DNA from 3 places in the Pseudochelatococcus sp. B33 genome. Region 2 is predicted to be linked to each of the others. Evidence: predicted binding sites of a transcription regulator. Region 2 holds the regulator's gene; each other region holds the start of a gene.
The links. The regulator PhoB, encoded in region 2, activates phosphate uptake and scavenging genes when phosphate is short. The targets are predictions, from matches to a motif close to TGTCATNNANCTGTCAT.
Positions count from the first base shown of each region.

Region 1: ugpB (sn-glycerol-3-phosphate ABC transporter substrate-binding protein UgpB) is a predicted target of PhoB. The motif match lies at 2,412-2,428, and genes of this name have one in related genera.
Region 3: phnD (phosphate/phosphite/phosphonate ABC transporter substrate-binding protein) is a predicted target of PhoB. The motif match lies at 2,246-2,262, and genes of this name have one in related genera.

Region 1 is NZ_JBSEFH010000006.1:234,278-240,911, reverse strand. Features, by position in the region: gene ACUSIJ_RS08775 (carboxyl transferase domain-containing protein) at 1-2, opposite strand, end outside; gene ACUSIJ_RS08770 (isovaleryl-CoA dehydrogenase) at 5-1,186, opposite strand; gene ACUSIJ_RS08765 (AraC family transcriptional regulator) at 1,367-2,350, shown strand; gene ugpB (sn-glycerol-3-phosphate ABC transporter substrate-binding protein UgpB) at 2,523-3,851, shown strand; gene ugpA (sn-glycerol-3-phosphate ABC transporter permease UgpA) at 3,930-4,814, shown strand; gene ugpE (sn-glycerol-3-phosphate ABC transporter permease UgpE) at 4,860-5,708, shown strand; gene ugpC (sn-glycerol-3-phosphate ABC transporter ATP-binding protein UgpC) at 5,710-6,634, shown strand, end outside.
Region 2 is NZ_JBSEFH010000023.1:41,113-47,746, reverse strand. Features, by position in the region: gene ACUSIJ_RS22380 (acetylornithine transaminase) at 1-648, opposite strand, end outside; gene ACUSIJ_RS22375 (GcrA family cell cycle regulator) at 1,355-1,957, shown strand; gene phoB (phosphate regulon transcriptional regulator PhoB) at 2,078-2,779, opposite strand; gene phoU (phosphate signaling complex protein PhoU) at 2,904-3,614, opposite strand; gene pstB (phosphate ABC transporter ATP-binding protein PstB) at 3,675-4,484, opposite strand; gene pstA (phosphate ABC transporter permease PstA) at 4,481-5,320, opposite strand; gene pstC (phosphate ABC transporter permease subunit PstC) at 5,323-6,315, opposite strand; gene pstS (phosphate ABC transporter substrate-binding protein PstS) at 6,541-6,634, opposite strand, start outside.
Region 3 is NZ_JBSEFH010000003.1:169,211-175,844, forward strand. Features, by position in the region: gene ACUSIJ_RS04340 (alpha-D-ribose 1-methylphosphonate 5-triphosphate diphosphatase) at 1-1,025, opposite strand, end outside; gene phnF (phosphonate metabolism transcriptional regulator PhnF) at 1,231-1,983, shown strand; gene phnD (phosphate/phosphite/phosphonate ABC transporter substrate-binding protein) at 2,343-3,227, shown strand; gene ACUSIJ_RS04355 (phosphonate ABC transporter ATP-binding protein) at 3,233-4,048, shown strand; gene phnE (phosphonate ABC transporter, permease protein PhnE) at 4,041-4,856, shown strand; gene ACUSIJ_RS04365 (class I SAM-dependent methyltransferase) at 5,107-5,781, shown strand; gene ACUSIJ_RS04370 (hypothetical protein) at 5,786-5,983, opposite strand; partial or broken gene ACUSIJ_RS04375 (P-type conjugative transfer protein TrbG) at 6,034-6,178, opposite strand; gene ACUSIJ_RS04380 (MFS transporter) at 6,242-6,634, opposite strand, start outside.

The DNA of each region.
Region 1 (6,634 bases), on a different contig from region 2:
ATGATCAGTTTCCGGTTTCGTTGAACAGCTCGCGCCCGATGAGCATGCGCCGGATCTCCGACGTGCCGGCGCCGATTTCGTAGAGCTTGGCGTCGCGCCACAGGCGCTCGACCGGGAATTCCCGGGTGTAGCCGACGCCGCCCAGCGTCTGGATGGCCTCGCCGGCGATCCACGTCGCCTTTTCCGCGGAATAGAGGATCGCCCCGGCCGCGTCCTTGCGCAGTGTGCGGGCGTGGTCGCCCCGGTCGCACGCCTTGCCGAGCGCGTAGACATAGGCCCGTGTCGCCTGCCAAGTGGTGTAGATGTCGGCGATCTTGCCCTGCATGAGCTGGAATTCGCCGATGCTCTGGCCGAACTGCCTGCGCTCGTGGATATAGGGCACGATCGCATCCATCGCGGCCGCCATCAGCCCGAGCGGCCCGCCGGAAAGCACCGCCCGCTCGTAATCGAGGCCCGACATCAGCACCCTGACACCGTTGCCGACGCCGCCAAGCACGTTCTCCTCCGGCACCTCGACATTGTCGAAGAACAGGGGATAGGTGTTCGAGCCGCGCATGCCGAGCTTGTCGAGCTTGGCGCCGGCCGAAAACCCCGGAAAACCCTTCTCGACGATGAAGGCCGTGATGCCCTTCGGCCCCGCCGACGGATCGGTCTTGGCGTAGATGACGAGCGTATCGGCGTCGCCGCCGTTGGTGATCCACATCTTCGAGCCGTTGAGCACGAAGCGGTCGCCTTGTCTTTCGGCCCTGAGCTTCATGCTGACCACGTCCGATCCCGCGCCGGGCTCGCTCATGGCGAGCGCGCCGACATGCTCGCCCGAGACGAGCTTGGGCAGGTATCGCCGCCTCTGCGCCTCGGTGCCGTTGCGGCGGATCTGGTTCACGCACAGGTTGGAGTGCGCGCCGTAGGACAGGCCGACGGAGCCCGAGGCGCGCGAGATCTCCTCCATGGCGACGATATGGGCGAGATAGCCGAGATTGGTGCCGCCGTATTCCTCGCTGACGGTGAGGCCGTGGACGCCGAGTTCCCCGAGCTTGCGCCACAAGGGAGCGGGGAAGACGTTGTCGCGGTCCACGTCGGCGGCGATGGGCGCGATCTCCCTGGCCGCGAACGCCTGAACCGCTTCCCGCAGGGCGTCGACATCCTCGCCCAGATCGAAATCGAGTCCCAGCCCTGAAAATGTCATCGGTCTCGCTCCCGCTTGTTGTCGTTGTGCCGTCTCATTGACCTCATGGGTTTCAGAGTAAACCGTTCCATCCGCCAATTGGTGCCACAATGGTTGCAAATCACGCCATCATCGCGCAATCATGCGGCCATGATACGGAGCGCCGGAAAGACCTTGTCCGCAGTCACGCCGATTGCATTTGTGATAGCAATAACAGAGGCTTATGCCATCCGTGGCCGGTCGCCGGAAGCGGCCCTGCGGCAGGCACGGATTGCGCCGCATCTTCTCGCGGATCCGGCGGCGCGCGTCACGGCCGAGCAGTTCGAGGCGCTGTCGGGTTTCGCCATGCGCGAGCTCGACGACGAGGCGCTCGGCTGGTTCTCGCGCCGTCTGCCGTGGGGAAGCCACGGCCTGCTGTGCCGGGCGGCTGTGACGGCGCCCGATCTCGGCATTGCCCTCAAGCGCTGGTGCCGCTGCCACGGGCTCCTGACCGAGGATATCCGGCTTACCTTGACCGTCAAGGCGGGGCAGGCGAGCCTCGCGCTCCATGAAGGGCGCATCCCGGACCGGCTGCGCGAATTCTGCCTGGTGTCGGTGCTGCGCATGGTGCACGGCTTCGCCTGCTGGCTGATCGACTCGCGCATTCCGCTCGACGATCTGACGTTCCCGTTTCCGCGCCCGGCGCACGCGGCGTCGTACCGGGCGATGTTTCCCGGCGAGGCGCGGTTCGGGGCGGAGCTCGCCGGTTTCAGCTTCGATGCCGACTATCTGGCGCTCGCCCCCCTGCGCGACGAGGCGGCGACGCGCGCCATGCTGCAGAGGGCGCTGCTGCTCACCGTGCTGCAATACAAGCGCGACCGCCTGCTGGTGGACAGGGTGAAGAGCCTGCTCAAGGGCCACATGCGCGCGCCGGCCGGCCGCGCCGGCCTGCCGAACGCGGAAGTGCTCGCCGCGGCGCTCGCCATATCGAGCCGCACCCTGCACCGGCAGTTACGGGAGGAGGGGGCGTCGCTGCAACAGATCAAGGACGACGTGCGCCGCGAGCAGGCCATCGACCTGATGCGGCGTACCAACCGGCCGCTGAAGCAGATCGCCCACCTCACGGGCTTCCGCGGCGAGAAGAGTTTTTCGCGCGCCTTCCGGGAATGGACCGGCGTATCGCCCGGCGCCTTCCAGCGCGGGTGACGCTCACCCGGCGGCGCGCCCCCCTGTCATGATGTCATGAAGCCTCCACACGAGGGCTTTATGTCGTTAAATCGTCATCGGCCTGTCAACGAAGCATCATCGCCAGCGCCTATCTCGGCAACAGAGGCAGGTTCCCGCGGAGGGGGCCGTCATCCTGCATGGAGAAACGACCATGGCAAGCAAGGTTCATATTTCCGGGATGGCGCTGGCCGTCTCGTTCGCGTTCACGGCCCCCGCTCTCGCGCAGACGGAAATCCAGTGGTGGCATGCGATGGGCGGTGAGCTCGGCGTCAAGCTCGAGGAGATCGCCAAGGGCTTCAACGACAGCCAGTCCGATTACAAGATCGTGCCCGTCTACAAGGGCTCCTACCCCGAGACGCTGACGGCCGCCATCGCCGCCTTCCGCGCCAAGCAGAACCCGGCCATCGTGCAGGTGTTCGAGGTCGGCACCGGCACGATGATGGCCGCCAAGGGCGCCGTCTACCCGGTCTTCCAGCTGATGGCCGACAACGACGAGCCCTTCGATCCGAAGAGCTATCTCGCGCCTGTCGTCGGCTACTATTCGGACACCGAAGGCAACATCCTGTCACTGCCCTTCAACTCCTCGACGCCGATCCTCTATTACAACAAGGACGCGTTCGAGAAGGCCGGCCTCGACCGCGACACGCCGCCCAAGACCTGGGCCGACGTCGAGGCGTTCTCGAAGAAGATCCTCGAGACCGGCGCCGCCAAGTGCGGCTTCACCACCGGCTGGGTGTCGTGGGTGCAGCTCGAGAACTTTTCGGCTCTGCACGACAAGCCCTACGGCACGCTGGAGAACGGCTTCGGCGGCCTCGCGACCGAGTTCCAGTTCAACGGCGACGCCCAGGTCAAGCACTTCGAGAACCTCAAGAAGTGGTCGGATGAGGGCATCTTCCAGTACGGCGGCCCGGTGGGCGGCAACGACGCCCCGCCGAAGTTCTATTCCGGCGAATGCGCCATCTACATGAACTCCTCGGCCTCGCGCGCCGGCGTCGTGGCCAACGCCAAGACCTTCGAGGTCGGCTTCGCGCCGCTGCCCTACTATGACGACGTGATCACGGAGCCGAAGAACTCCATTATTGGCGGCGCGACGCTGTGGGTGCTCCAGGGCCGTCCGGCCGAGGAATACAAGGGCGTGGCCAAGTTCTTCTCCTACCTGTCGAAGCCCGAGGTGCAGGCCGACTGGCACCAGTTCACCGGCTACCTGCCGATCACCTACGCCGCGTTCGAGCTCGGCAAGGAGCAGGGCTACTACGAGAAGAACCCCGGCACCGACATCGCCATCAACCAGATCACCCGCGGCGAGCCTTCGGCCAACTCCAAGGGCGTCCGCTTCGGCAACCTCGCCCAGGTGCGCGACGTGATCGACAGCGAGTTCGAGGCGTTGCTCGCCGGCAAGAAGTCCGCCAAGGACGCGCTCGACGCGGCGGTCGCCGGCGGCAACCGCATCCTGCGCGACTTCGAGGCCGCCAACAAGTAAGACGCGTTCGTCGCCAACGGCGGGCCCGCGCCGGCCGGCGCGGGTCTTGCCGCCTTCTGACGGGACCGGCTCGTCCGCATGCAGACCAAACGCACGATCTTCCCGAACAAAATCCTGCCCTATGCGCTGCTGGCGCCGCAGATCGCGATCACCGTCGTGTTCTTCCTGTGGCCCGCAGGGCAGGCGGTGGTGTCGTCCTTCGTGCGCGAGGACCCTTTCGGCCTCAGCGCCTCCTTCGTCTGGTTCGACAACTACATCCGCCTGTTCGAGGATCGCGCCTACGTGGATTCGATCCGGGTCACGGCGGTGTTCGCGGTGTCGGTCACTCTCGCGTCGATGTCGCTGGCGTTGCTGCTCGCCGTGTCCGTCGACCGGCTCATCCGGCTCGGGGGCATCTACACCACGCTGCTGGTGTGGCCCTATGCGGTGGCGCCGGTGGTGGCGGGCGTGCTGTGGTGGTTCCTGTTCAACCCCACCATCGGCATCTTCCCCTATCTGCTGTCGTTCGCCGACGTGCGCTGGAACCACCGCGTCAACGGCGACCACGCCATGATCATGCTGGTGGTGGCGGCGAGCTGGAAGCAGGTGTCCTACAACTTCCTGTTCTTCGTCGCCGGGCTGCAATCGATCCCGCGCTCGCTGATCGAGGCGGCAGCCATCGACGGCGCGGGGCCGTTGAAGCGGTTTCTCACCGTCGTCTTTCCGCTGCTGTCGCCCACGACCTTCTTCCTGCTGATCATCAACGTCAACTACGCCATGTTCGACACCTTCGCCATCGTCGACGCGACCACCGGCGGCGGGCCGGCGGGGGCGACGAACATCCTCGTGTTCAAGGTGTTCGCCGACGGCGTGCTCGGCCTCAACATCGGCTCGTCCGCGGCGCAGTCGGTGGTGCTGATGCTGATCGTGATCGCGCTCACCATCGTCCAGTTCCGCTATGTCGAGCGGCGCGTGCAGTATTGAGGGGCGGGCGATGAGCGACAACCAGGGCATGATCGAGAACAGGGTATGATCGAGAACAGACCTTGGCTCAACGTCCTCACCCACCTCGTGCTGATCGCGGGCGTGGCCATCGTGGCGCTGCCCGTCTATCTCGCCTTCGTCGCCTCCACCCATCCGGACGGCGCCTTCGTCAGTGGCGTGATGCCGCTGCTGCCGGGCGCGGAACTCGCCGCCAACTACGGCGGGATATTCCGCCAGGGGATGGCGATGGCCGGCACGCCGCCGCTGGGGCTGATGCTGTGGAACGCGTTCGTCATGGCGACGGTGATCACGGTGGGCAAGATCGCCATCTCCATCATCTCGGCCTATGCCATCATCTATTTCCGCTTTCCCGGCCGCATGCTGTTCTTCTGGATGATCTTCATCACCCTGATGCTGCCCGTCGAGGTGCGCATCCTGCCGACCTTCAAGGTGGTCGCGGATCTCGGCCTGCTCAATTCCTATGCCGGCCTCACCCTGCCGCTGATCGCCTCCGCGACGGCCACTTTCCTGTTCCGCCAGTTCTTCATGACGCTGCCCGACGAATTGACGGAAGCAGCGCGCGTCGACGGCGCGGGCCCCTTGCGATTCTTCCGCGACATCCTGCTGCCGCTGTCGCGCACCAATATCGCGGCGCTCGCGGTGATCCTGTTCATCTACGGCTGGGTGCAATACCTGTGGCCGCTGCTGGTGACGACGGACCCGCGCTACTACACCATCGTGATGGGCATCAAGCGCATGGTGGCGGTGTCGGACGCCGATCCGCAATGGAACCTCGTCATGGCGGCGGTGATGCTGGCCATGCTGCCGCCGGTGCTGGTCGTCATCCTGATGCAGCGCCTGTTCGTCAAGGGCCTCGTCGAGACGGAGAAGTGAAGTGGCGACCATCGACATCGCGGGCGTGCGCAAGACCTATCCGGGCGGCGTGGAGGTCATCAAGGGGCTCGACCTCGCGATCGGCGCGGGCGAGCTCGTGGTGCTGGTCGGCCCCTCCGGCTGCGGCAAGTCGACCCTGCTGCGCATGATCGCGGGCCTGGAGCGCATCACGGCCGGGACGATCGCCATCGGCGGGCGGGTGGTCAACGATCTGGAGCCCGCCGATCGCGATATCGCCATGGTGTTCCAGAACTACGCTCTCTATCCGCACATGTCGGTGCGCGGCAATCTGGAATATGGCCTCAGGAACCGCCGCACGCCGCGCGCCGAGATCGACGCGCGCGTGGTGGAGGCGGCGCGCATCCTCGAGATCGAGCCCTATCTCGACAGGAAGCCGCGGCAGCTGTCCGGCGGCCAGCGCCAGCGCGTCGCCATGGGGCGCGCCATCGTGCGCAAGCCGCAGGCGTTTCTGTTCGACGAGCCGCTGTCGAACCTCGACGCCAAGCTGCGCGCGCACATGCGCGTGGAGATCCGCCGGCTGCAGCGCACGCTCGGCACGACGCTGGTCTACGTGACGCACGATCAGCTGGAGGCGATGACGCTCGCCGACAAGCTCGTGGTCATGAACGGCGGCGCGATCGAGCAGCAGGGCGTGCCGCTCGATCTCTACGCCGATCCGCAGACGCTGTTCGTCGCCGGCTTCATGGGCTCGCCGGGCATGAACCTGATCGATACCGACAAGCTGCGCGCGGCGGGCGTTGCCCTGCCGGACGCCGTGCCGGCGGGCACCGGCGTCATCGGCATCCGTCCGGAGGACGTGCGGCTCGATGCGGGGGCCGAGCCCGCGCTGGCGCTGCCGGCGCGGATCGAGGCGGTGGAGATGGTGGGGGCGGAGAGCCTCGTCTACGCGCGCGCCGGCGCCGCCG
Region 2 (6,634 bases):
CACCTCGTCGAGCAGCAGCAGCAGCCCGTGATCGTCGGCGATCTGGCGCAGGCGGCGCAGGTCGGCCGGCGGAACCGGGCGGATGCCGCCCTCGCCCTGCACGGGCTCGATCAGGATGCCCGCCGTCTCGGGCGTGATGGCGGCGGCAAGCGCCTCCCAGTCGCCCAGCGGCACCTGGTCGAACCCCTCGACCTTCGGACCGAAGCCCTCGATATACTTCTGTTGCCCGCCGGCGGCGATGGTCGCCAGCGTGCGCCCGTGGAACGCGCCCTCGAAGGTGATGAGGCGGAAACGCTCCGGATGGCCGCTGACGGCCTGATACTTGCGTGCCGTCTTGATGGCGGCCTCCAGCGCCTCCGCGCCCGAATTGGTGAAGAACACCGTATCGGCGAAGCTCGCGTCGACGAGGCGCTGGGCCAGCGTCTCGGCTGCGGGTATCCGGAACAGGTTCGATACGTGCCAGAGCTTGTGCGCCTGCTCCTCGAGCGCCGCCAGGAGATGCGGGTGAGAGTAGCCGAGCGCATTGACGCCGATGCCGGAGCCGAGGTCGAGATATCGTTCGCCGCCGCGCGCCTCGAGCCAGACACCCTCGCCCTTCTCGAATACAACATCGGCCCGCGCATAGGTCGGCAAAATCGGCGACGTCACAGCTTGTTACTCCAGAACGTGAGAGCGGCACGCGCGCCACGCACGCGGCACGCCCCGGCGTGGCACGCATCCGCCGCAAACGATCCGGGCCGGGGATCGGGAAACCGGATCGGCACCGGGTTCGGGAGCCGGGACGGAAGACCGGAGGGCAAGCACCCATCAGAGCCCGGCGAATGCGAACGGCGCAATGGAAAAAGCCGCCCCACGGGACGGCATGTTGTATAACTTAGCGGCCGCGGCAGGCAGTTTCAAGTTGAATCTGAGCCGCGCGGCAGGATGGTGGCATTCCCCGCAAGGGCAGCACTGCGCGCAAAGGCCGCAGCCGCCGCCCTGCCGGCGGGCGGCGATCCGCCGATATCGGCCGGCAGGCCGAAAACCGGAACGAAATCCGTCCCCCAGGAGGTTTCGGGCGGGATTTTTTGCGCGATCGTCGCCTCCGCGCCTTGAAATTGCCCGCATTCACAGCAATTTCTGCGCTGTCAAAGAATTGTTTACGACTTCTCCTGTGGGAAAATGCATGCGAAAGCATGCGCGACTCTTGCAGGAGAGTCGCGCCATATTGTAGTTTCCCGGGTGACGGCCACGAGATGTCGTTTGGCTGCCTCCTACCCAGCGTTTCCTCTCAGGTGAACGTTGCGCCCGGCGATCTGCCGTTTGGGGCGGGATGGAGGATTCCGTGCGACGCGGGGTGGAATGGAGCATGATGATGAGCGATCCTGGTAATACCTGGACTGATGAACGTGTCGAGCAACTGCGTAAACTCTGGAGCGATGGCCTGAGCGCCAGCCAGATCGCGACGGAGATCGGCGGCGTGAGCCGCAATGCGGTCATCGGCAAGGTTCATCGTCTCGGACTGTCCGGACGCGCCAAGGCTCCGGTGGCCGCGACCCCTCGCCCGGTGCGCAAGGCCCCGGCGGCGGTCACGCCCGCCCCCCGGGCTCCCGCCGTCCCGCCAGCCGACCCCCCGCCGCAGGCCCAGACGTTCGGCAATACCGCCCTCGCCGCCGCTCGTGCGGTTGCCGGGCCGGCCGAGGATGTCGTCGCCAAAGTCGTTCCGCAGGCGGTGCCTCAAATCGCTCCGCAGGTGGTGCCGGCAGCGCGGGAAAGCGTCGTTGTGCCGCTCTCCGAGCGCGTCACCATCATGGACCTGCGAGAATATATGTGCCGCTGGCCGGTGGGCGACCCGACCTCGCCGAGCTTCCGCTTCTGCGGCGCACGCTCGGTGACGGGTATGCCCTATTGCGCGCACCACGCCGGCATCGCCTATCAGCCGGTTCTCGAACGCCGGCGGGACCGCAAGCGGGCCTGAGCAGGTCGGCCCGACGACATCACTGCCGAGATAGAGAAAGCCTCCCGAGGAACTTGGGAGGCTTTGCCGTTTCAGCGGACACCGCACCGGCAGAAGCGGCGCCGGCGGCCACGGCCCCGCCTATTCGGCGCGGGCAAACGTCTCGTCGAAGGCATAGCCCGCGCCGCGAACGGTGCGGATCGGATCGGGACTGCGCGGACGGTTGATCGCCTTGCGCAGACGTCCCACGTGGACGTCGACGGTGCGCTCGTCGATATAGACGTCGTGCCCCCAGACGCCGTCGAGCAGTTGCTCGCGGGTGAAGACACGTCCCGGGCTCTGCATCAGAAATTCGAGCAGCTTGAATTCGGTCGGCCCCAGATGCAGCTCGCGGCCGTTGCGGCGCACACGGCGCGTCTCGCGGTCGAGCTCGATGTCGCCGGCGAGCAGCAGGGTGGCGACATGGCCGGGTTTCGTGCGCCGCAGCAGCGCCCGGACACGCGCGAGCAGCTCCGGCACCGAAAACGGCTTGACGACATAGTCGTCGGCGCCGGTGGCAAGCCCCCTCACCCGCTCGCCCTCGTCGCCGCGGGCGGTGAGCATGATGATCGGCAGCCGCTCCGTATCGCCCCGGGCGCGCACCCGCCGGCACAGCTCGATGCCGGAAAGCCCCGGCAGCATCCAGTCGAGCAGCACGAGGTCCGGAACCTGTTCCCTCAGGCGTATCTCGGCCTCGTCGCCACGCGCCACGCTATCGACAGAATAGCCCTCGGCTTCCAGATTGTAGCGCAGCAGCAGCGCCAGCGGTTCTTCGTCCTCGACGATCAATATGCGCGGTCCCACCATAAGATCCTCGTTATACCGCTCGCAGGGGCGCGAGACATCACGTGTTCAAAGATCTGCATACCCTCCGGACATCGGAGAAGGAAACATGGTTTTGCGCGTCAGCCGGCTCGGCCGACCGCGATCATAGCTTTTCCGCCGTCGCGAAGCTCGTCGTGTCGCCCTTGGGGCGCTCGCCCGACAGCGTCTCGCCGGTGGTGAGGTAATAGATGGTCTCGGCGATATTGGTGGTGTGGTCGCCGATGCGCTCTATGTTCTTCGCCAGGAACAGCAGATGCGTGCAAAAGGTGATGTTGCGCGTATCTTCCATCATATACGTCAGAAGCTCGCGGAAGACCGAATTGTAGAGCGCGTCGATGCGGTCGTCCCGGTTCCAGACATCGAGCGCCTTCTGCTCGTCGCGCTGGGCGTAGGCGTCGAGCACGTCCTTGAGCTGCGCCTGCACGAGGTCGCTCATGTGCTGAACGCCGCCGACGATCTTGGCCGGATGGGCCTCGTTGCTGATGGCGAGCACGCGCTTGGAGGTGTTCTTGGCGAGATCCCCGATGCGCTCCACGTCGCCGGCCACGCGAATGGCGGACACGAGGTCGCGCAGGTCGATGGCCACCGGCTGGCGCCGGGCGATGGTCGCGACCGCGTGTTCCTCGATTTCGTGCTGCAGGCCGTCGAGCCTCGCATCCGCATCGATGACCTGGCGCGCGAGCGCGACGTCGCGGCGCACCAGCGCACGCGTCGAATCGTCCAGCATTTTCTCCGCGATGCCGCCCATCTCGGCGATCTTGCTGCGCAAGAGTTCGAGATCGGCATCGAATGACGTCACGATATGCTCAGGCATGACCACACATCCCGTTCAAAAGGCCAGAATGGACAGCACCCCGCCGCCCGATCCCAGCGATCAGCCGAAACGGCCGGTGATATAATCCTGCGTCCGCTTATCGTTCGGCGCGGTGAAGATCTTCGTCGTTTCCGCGAATTCCACCAGCTCGCCGAGATACATGAACGCTGTGAACTGAGACACGCGCGCCGCCTGCTGCATATTATGCGTGACGATGGCGATCGTGTAGTCCTCGCGCAATTCGTCGATCAGTTCCTCCACCTTCGAGGTGGAAATCGGATCGAGCGCCGAGCAGGGCTCGTCGAACAGGATCACCTCCGGCTTCACCGCGACGGTGCGCGCGATGCATAGACGCTGCTGCTGCCCGCCCGAAAGGCTCTGGCCGGAGACGTTCAGCTTGTCCTTCACCTCCTCCCACAGCGCGGCGCGGCGCAGGGAGGACTCGACCCGCTCGTCCATTTCCGCCTTGTTCAGGCTCTCGTAAAGGCGGACGCCGAACGCGATGTTCTCGTAGATCGTCATCGGGAACGGCGTCGGCTTCTGGAACACCATGCCCACCTTCGCGCGCAGCGCGTTGACGTCCTGGCCGGGATCGAGCACGTTGCGGCCGTCGACCATCACCTCGCCCTCGGCCCGCTGGCCGGGATAGAGGTCGTACATGCGGTTGAGCACGCGCAGAAGCGTGGACTTGCCGCAACCCGACGGGCCGATGAAGGCCGTGACGATCCGGTCGTACAACGGCAGGTTGATGTTCTTCAGCGCCAGGTTGCTGCCGTAGTAGAACTTGAGGTTGCGGACCGAGACCTTTTCGGTGAGCGGGCCCGCGGGGATCGCCGGCGGCCCGGGGGACGTGGCGGTCTGGATTGTCATTTCGTCCTCCTCGTGGAGAGAGCCCGAGCCGCGATGCTCATCGCGAGAACCGTGAAGGTGATCAACAGGGCGCCCGTCCACGCAAGCTGCTGCATGTTCTCGTCAGGCGTCTTGGTGAAGTTGTAGATCACGACCGGCAGGCTGGCGATCGGCTGTGACATCGAAGTCGAAAAAAAGTTGTTGCTGAGCGCGGTGAACAGCAGCGGTGCCGTCTCGCCGCTGATGCGCGCCACCGCCAGCAGCACGCCGGTGACGATCCCCGCAAGCGCCGCCTTGTAGGCGACCTGCCTGATGATGATGGACCGAGGCAACCCGAGCGCCGCCGCCGCCTCGCGCAACTGGTTCGGCACGAGCAGCAGCATGTCCTCGGTGGTGCGCACCACGACCGGGATCACGATGACGGCGAGCGCCGCCGAGCCCGCCCAGCCCGAGAAGGTGCCGAACGGCGCGACCAGGATTTCGTAGATGAACAGGCCGATGACGATCGACGGCGCCGACAGCAGGATGTCGTTGATGAAGCGCACGACGTTCGTCAGCTTTTCATAGCGGCCGTATTCCGCCATGTACGTGCCGGCCAGAAGCCCGAGCGGCGTGCCGATGAGCACGGCGAAGAACACCATCATCAGCGAGCCGATGATGGCGTTGAGCAGGCCGCCCCCCGTGCTGCCGATGCTCGGCGTGATCTCCGTGAACACGTGCGGCGACAGCCCGGCCAGCCCCTGCCAGACAAGCACCGCGAGAATGAGCACCAGCCAGAGCATGCCGAACAGGGCCGCGACCGTGCAAAGGCTCATGGCGATGCGATTGGAGCGCCTGCGCGCGGCGTAGAGCGCCATGGTCAGCCCTCCAGCTTGTTGAGGCGCGCCAGCATCAGCCGCGCTGCCGCCAGGACGATGAAGCTGATGATGAAGAGGATCAGGCCCAGCGCCACCAGCGACGAACGGTAGAGCCCCTCGGAAGCCTCGGCGTATTCGAGCGCGATCGTCGCCGATATGGTCGTGCCGGGCTGCAGGATGGAGGCCGAGATCTGCTTGGCGTTGCCGATGACGAAAGTCACCGCCATCGTCTCGCCCAGCGCGCGGCCGAGCGCGAGCATCACACCGCCGACGAGGCCCGCGCGGGTGTGCGGGATGACGACGCTGCGCACCACTTCCCAGGTCGTGCAGCCGAGGCCGTAGGCAGCCTCCTTCATCACGGGCGGCACCGTCTCGAACACGTCGCGCGACACCGAGGCGACGAAGGGCAGCACCATGATCGCCAGGATGAGGCCGGCGGTGAGCGTGCCAAGCCCGTAGGGCGGACCCGCGAAAACCGCGTTGAGGACCGGCACCGGGCCAAACAGCGAGATCAGGAACGGCTGCAGCGTCTGCTGCAGGAACGGAGCGAAGACGAAAAAGCCCCAGATGCCGTAGATGATCGACGGAATGCCGGCGAGCAGTTCGATCGCGATGCCGATGGGCCGGCGCAGGATCGGCGGGCACAGCTCGGTGAGGAAGACCGCGATCCCGAGCCCCACGGGCACGGCGATCAGCATGGCGATCAGCGACGTCACCAGCGTGCCGTAGATCGTCGCCAGCGCGCCGAACTCCTCGGCATTGGCGTCCCACGACTGGGACACGAAGAAATTGAACCCGAAATGGCTGAGCGCCGGCCACGCGCCGTATGCGAGCGACACGACGATGGCGAACAGCAGTCCCAGCACCAGAAGCGCTGCGGTTCGGGTCAGATAGAAGAAGAACCTGTCCCCCCGCCTGAACTTGTCCAGGATCCGCGAACGGTTCCCTATCCCATCGCCAGCGTGGGATACGTCCTTGATTGCAACGTCGGCCATAACTCTTTGCCTGTGCGCGAAAAAAGCACTCGTCGGCCCGCCGCACGACAGCGCCGCCGCATGCGGCCCCTGTCGGGCGGAAGGCGCGACAGATCCGGCGGCGGGAGCCGTGGCAAAGGCCTGAGGCCAGTGCGACGAGCGGGCAAAAACGGGGCGCTCCGATGGCACCCCCCTATATCATCGGCTCGTCAATGTCACGAACCTGCCGCCGGGACGAGCGGCAGCTCAGTTGGTTTTCACCTCGGCCGCCCACGCCGCGCGGATTCGGTCCGTCAGGCTGTCGGGCAGCGGAATGTAGGCGAGCTCGTCCGCATAGGGA
Region 3 (6,634 bases), on a different contig from region 2:
ATCGCTTTTGGCAGGCCGAGGCCGATCGAATCCGCGGTCAGGACCCAGAGGGCGTGGAGCAGGCTGGCGGGAATGTAATCGGAACAGACGATATCGACGAGGCCCTCCGCAGCAAGATCGCGGCCCGAGACGTTGCCGGCATGAGAGCGGCCTGCAACGATGTTGGGCGAGCCGGTGATGATCGCCATTCCCGCCGCACCGGCCGCGCGCGCCGAGTCGATGGAGATCGGAAACTCCGAGATTGTCATGCCGAAGGCCTCAGCCTCGGCGATGTGCCCGACCAGCGTGTCGTCATGACTGGCGAAAGGCAGTGCTCGCGCCTTGCAGGCCTCGACAAGGGCAAGACGGTTGTTGCGTGCAAGTTCATCCGTGACGGCAGCGTCGGCCTCTTCGCGGGCGATTTCCTCCTCGCTCGCCTTCTTGCGGAGCATGGTACGGCGGAAGCGAGCGGGGTCCCGACCGGGGCTGTCGTCAAGAATGGTGACGAAGCGCACGAGGGGATCATCCAGATAAGGGGCGAGAACATCCATCAACCCCGCCTCGCGCGCATCGCAACGCAGGTGGAGCAGATGGTCTATGCGCAGGAGGCCGGCTCTGCGGGCATCGGCGAGCCCCCGGATCATCAGCGGGAGGAGCTTTCTCCGGTCGGGGTTGCCGACCGCCCCGACGACGAGGGAATCGAAAACCGTCGTGATGCCCGCGGCAGCAAGAATAATGTCATGCGTCATGGCCGCGTTCATCGGGTGCCAGAACATTCCCGCGCGCGGCATGCTCGTCTTCTCGAGATGGTCCGTGTGGACGTCGACGAGGCCAGGCAGAAGATAGTCCCCCTCAAGGTCGAGCGCACCCGGAACCGCCGTGGCTCCGCCGGCGATATCGACAATGATGCCGTCGAGCACCTGCACCGTTCCGCGCAGGACTTCGTCAGCCGTCACAATGCGGGCGTTGGTGAAAACCATTTCGGCGGAGCGCTCCGTCGAACCAGCATGCCGCATTTCCGGCGATATCACTCCAAGATCGTTCATTGCAGGCCTGCATATCCCTCTTGCTCATCAGAGTGGGAAATTTAGGTTTCCTGCGTTATGCTTTTGCATCAGTTCGATGACGGACAGGCTACGAAAACTGTAACAGTTCAGGATTGGTATGTGCGACGCTCGTCGTGTTGATGTGGGCGGCCTGCTCTACTATTGTGCCGTCCTTGAGGTCCGCAGATGACCTTGAGGCCCGCAGATGAACACCAATCTCCCCCCCGAGAAGGCGTCGCTTGCCGAAAGGCGAGGCTCGACCTCGCTCTGGCGCCTCATCGTCGAGACGCTGACCAAGGACATCATCACCGGGAAATATGTCCCTGGCGACCGCCTGCCAACCGAACAGGAACTCGCCGTCACATTCAACGTCCATCGCAACACGATACGCAGGGCCCTCCAGGTCCTCCGCGACCAGGACCGCATCCGTATCGAGCAGGGTCGCGGCAGCTTCGTGCGGGAACGGGTCGTGCGCCATCCGCTCGGACTGAAGACCCGCCTCATCTCGACTCTGCAGGATGTTGAGCGGACCGGCGAGCGCCGCTTCCTGTACGCGCAGCGCGTGCGGGCGGACAAGTCGATCGCCAGCGACCTGAAAATCCAGAGGAACCAGTTCGTCCGGAAGGTCGAACGGCTAAGCCTTGCCGATGGCGTTCCGGTCTCTGTTTCCTCCAATTATTTCCCGCTTCCACGCTTCAAGGGCATCGAGAAATACATCGAGGAATCGAACAGTTTCACCGAAGCCTGGCGTCACTACGGGATTGAAGACTACAGCCGCTTCGAAACGCGAATCACGGCGATTCCATTGTCAAGCGCCGACGCCGACATCCTCCTGCAGCCACGTCGCCGGCCCGCCATCCTCATGGTCAACATCAATGTCGACGCAGATGGCATTCCGATCGTCGTCTCCCACACGCGGGTCTCACCGCAGCACATGGAACTCATCGTCCGCTACTGATTCGCGCCTCCACTACGAGCTCTCCGCCTTCCTGCCTGATATCGACGATGCCGACTACGAAATGATGCGGCAAGGCTCTATCGTGATCGGCCAGCCGCAAGTCGCCAAGCCGCTAGAGCAGACGACAGGCTCCCCGCGGCCGCAAGAATATTACTCGATCAAGCCGAAGCCTTTGCTTCCCGCCAGCATGTTGTCAGAAAAGATCTCTTCTGTTTACGGCTCTCTTCCACGGCGGGTATGAATTGACGGGTTGTCTCAAATCCGTCAGGCATGCGTCACGTTCGCGACACATCGCTGTAACCGTCAAAGCCTCTCCTGTGAGAACCGAGAATTCGGTGAAGATACGAGAGGAGTTGTCCATGTTTCTTCGCAAGCTCGCACTGGCGACCGCCTTCATCGCGGCTGCCTTTGCCAATGCAGCGTCGGCTGCCGAGACTTATCGCTTCGCCGTGACCGATATCGAAGGCCTCGAGGAGCTCCAGAGAGAATACACGGCCTTCCGCGATACGCTCGCCGAGACCACCGGCCTTCAGTTCGAGTTTTTCCCGGTCAGCAACCGGACCGTCGCGGGCGAAGCCCTGCGCGCCGAGCAGGTCGAGTTCGTCCTCACCGGCCCGTCCGAATACACGATCTACCGCAGCCGGACGAAGGTCGTTCCGGTCGTCGCCTTCTCGCGTCCCGACTACTTCTCGGTCGTCGCCGTGCGCCAGGACAGCGGCATCCGCACCATCGCCGACCTCAAGGGCAAGACCATCGCGCTCAACGACATCGGCTCGACTTCCGGCCATATCGGCCCGTCGCTGGTGCTTGCCGCCGGCGGCCTAGACCCGTCCAAGGACACCACGGGCCAGCACCTCTCCTCCGAGGTGGGCTACACCGCCCTCAAGCGTGGTGACGTGGCGGCGCTCGGCGTTTCGAGCAGCAACTACGTCAGGCTCCGCGACAGGGACCCGGAAGTGAACTCCGGTACCTTCCGCGTGATCGGCCGCAGCCCGGACCTGCCGAACGACGTGCTGATCGCCGGCGCCCATGTCGACCCCGCGATCGTCGAGAAGTTGAAGGAAACCTTCCGCAATCCGGAGACCGCCGCGAAGCTGATAAAGGCGCTCTCGGCCACTGAGGACGGCGCCGACCGCTACAAGCTCTCCGCCTTCCTGCCCGACGTGCAGGACAGCGATTACGAGATGATGCGCCAAGGCTATATCGCCATCGGCCAGCCGCAATTCGCCAAGCCCGTGGAGTAATCCCTATGCAGCTGCGTCACCAGCTCCAGGCCGAAACGGGCATGGGCGTCGTCACCCATTTCGCGACCGACCATTCGCCAGCCACCACCGACCTCTCTGTCCGTGGCCTCACCAAGCGCTTCGGCTCGATGGAGATCCTGCGTGATGTCAGCTTCTCGGTCGCCAAAGGCTCCGTTGTCGCCCTCATCGGCGCCAACGGAGCCGGCAAGTCGACCCTCCTGCGTTGCTGCCTGCGCCTGATCGAGCCCGATGAAGGCTCGATCGAAATCCTCGGCGCACCGCTGACCGGCCAGAAGCACTCGGCCCTCGCCAAGACGCGGGCCAAGGTCGGCTTCGTCTTCCAGAAACACAATCTCTCCGGCCGGCTTTCGGCTCTCAGCAATGTCGTGCACGGCGCGCAGTCGCGTCTCCGCGGGCCGCTCACCTGGCATCAGGCACTGGCTCCTCGCTCCGTCCGCGATGATGCGATGGAGATGCTCAACTATGTCGGCCTCGCCCATCGCGCGATGAGCCGCGCCGACAAGCTTTCCGGCGGCCAGTCGCAGCGCGTGGCGATTGCCCGCGCGCTCATGCAACGGCCGAGCATCATCTTCGCCGACGAGCCGGTCGCGAGCCTCGACCCGACCGCCGGAGAGGAAGTCATGGCCCTCCTCATCAGCCTCGCCCGCACGCGCGGCGTGACCGTGGTCTTCACCACGCACAACCTTCGCCATGCACTCGACTATTCCGAGCGGATCATCGGCCTTCGCGCCGGCCGCATCGCCATGGACGACCGCGCCAGCAGCTACAGCGCCGAAACGCTGAGGACCTTCTATGCCTGATCCCGTCTCCACAAGGCTGCGGGCGCCCTCGCGCCTCGGCCGGACCACGCCGCTGCAATTCACCCTCCTCGTGGCCGTCGGGGGGGCGCTCGTCTTCTCTTTCTACGATTCCGGCTTCTCGGTATGGCGCTTCATCGAGGGCCTGCCGAATATCTGGCGGCTGCTGACAGACATGTTCCCGCCGGACATCAGCCGGCTGTCGGCGGTGCTCCTCCGCCTCCTCGAAACTTTCCAGATGGCTTTCGTCGGCACTTTTGTCGGTGTGATCATCAGCCTGCCGATCGCGATCCTGGCGACGCGGACGCATTCTCCGAGCAGCATCGTCTATTACGCCTCGCGGACGATCGTTTCCTTCTTCCGCACGATCCCGGACCTCATCTGGGCGCTGATCTTCGTGGTAGCGGTCGGCCTCGGCCCCTTTGCCGGAACGCTCGCCATCATCGTTGACACGATCGGCTTCTGCGGCCGCTTCTTCGCCGAAGCGATGGAGGAAGCCGACGAGGGACCGCAGGAAGCGCTTCGGGCGCTCGGCGCCTCGCGGCTCGACATTATCGGTTCGGCCGTATTGCCGGCCGCCATGCCTTCCATGATCGCGACGAGCCTTTTCAGCCTCGAAAAGGCGACGCGCTCCTCGGTCGTGCTCGGCATTGTCGGGGCCGGCGGCATCGGCATGGAGCTGGCGGTGGCGATGAACCTCTTCAACTACCAGCAGGCGCTGACCATCATCCTCGCGATCTTCGCCCTCGTGCTTGCCGTGGAGCAGATCGGCGGACGGCTACGCAGCCGCATCATCGCAGGGACCGCTTGAAGTCGCTCCCCGGCGATGACAACGTCCTCTGATCGCCGGCAGATGACGCCGACGACCACGGCGAGGACAAAGACGAACGAGATCGCCAAGGGGGCCATTCCCGAAAGGCGGGAAAGATAGGGAAGGCTGTCGGGCCTATGCATCAGGCACACGGTTCTGCTGCCAGGAAACGATGGTTTCGATGGCGGCCGCGGAGCGGCATTCCCGATTGGCCCGTGACAGACCGCATCACCGAGATCAGGAGAAAAACATGAAGACCGACACCGCCCACCGCGCATGGAACCGCCGCTGGAGCACCGAGGAGGGACGCGCGGAGTGGCTGGTGCCTGATCCCGCGGTGGCGAATCTGGCGGAGCTCCTGGCCGGGAACCACCAGGCCGCGGCCCTTGATCTCGGCTGCGGCGTCGGCCGCCACGCGCTCCTTTTCGCCCGGCTCGGGTTCCGGACGGCGGCTGTCGATCTCGCCGAAGCAGGCCTCACCGAGCTTCGCCGCGTGGCGGAGCAGGAGGGGCTGTCAATCGAGACCCATGTCTCGCCCATGAACGAGCTTCCCTTCGCGGATGGCAGCTTCGATTACGTCCTCGCCTTCAACGTCATCTATCACGGCGACCCGGCGATCGTTCGTGCGACGGTGGACGAGATCCGCCGCGTGCTGAAGCCGGGCGGCCTCTTCCAGGGCACGATGCTCTCGAAGCGGAATGCCGGCTATGGCGTCGGCACCGAGGTCGCCCCGGACACCTTCGTGCGCGAGATGTCCGGCACAGACGCGGAAGAGGATTCGGACAAGGTGCACCCGCACTTCTATACCGACGCGGCCGGGCTGGTGAGCCTGCTGTCAGGCTTTGAGCTCCTCTATCTCCGCGATGGAGCCGAGAAGCGGCCGGGAAGCTGGCACTGGCAGTTCGCCGCCGAGAAGCGGGCCTGAACCGTCAGGCCGGCACGCGGGCGAGAAGCGCGAGAAGCCTTTCGCCCGCTATTTCCAGCGTGCCGGAATTGTCGATCTCCACGACATCTGGCCCGCTGACGGGGATGGCGGAGGCACGGGCCGCCCTTTTCTCCGCCGCTTTACCGTCTCCCTCCCCCCGGCCTGCGAAACATGCCGCAAGGATTTCCGACGGCACTGTCACCGAAACGACCAGAAGCGGGCGGAAGCACTCACAGGCCCCAGGGACGATACCAGCCGGCGGCCATCGTCGAAGACGGAGATGAACCGCCAGGGCGGGCTGTCACCGGTCAGGCCGTAGCGATAGTTGCGCGGACTTGGCCGGGATGATCGGTGCGGTCGGAATGGCCTGGCGCTGGCCTGCTGGTTGAACCGGATATCGTCTTCGAGATAACCGGCGTCATCCACCGCGCCGCGCTTGATCTGACGCAGGCTTGCACCGTCATCGCACAGCGCCTCGGGCAAATCGGCGATTGTAAAGCAGCAGGATACCCGCGAGGAGGGACAATGCTACCCCTAGCATCAGGATCGCCGGCACCAATCCGAGCCGGTCGGCCGCGAAGCCCGTCGCGATCACCGGAATTGCCGCGCCGAAATAGCCGGCGATGAACAGGCCGGAAAGCACCGAGGCACGGATCGCGCCCGGCGTGATGCGGTTGACAAGCTCGGAACTGCCCAACCAGCACAGACCTTGTGCGACGCCTGCAAGGATAGCGCTCGCGACAAGTCCGAAAGCGGATTCCCAAACCAGCGTGCCGCAGATCAGGGCAAGGCTCGGAGGGATAAGCGCTAGGCCCAGCGTAATCGCTCGACGACAGGGCATCCCGCGCGCAGC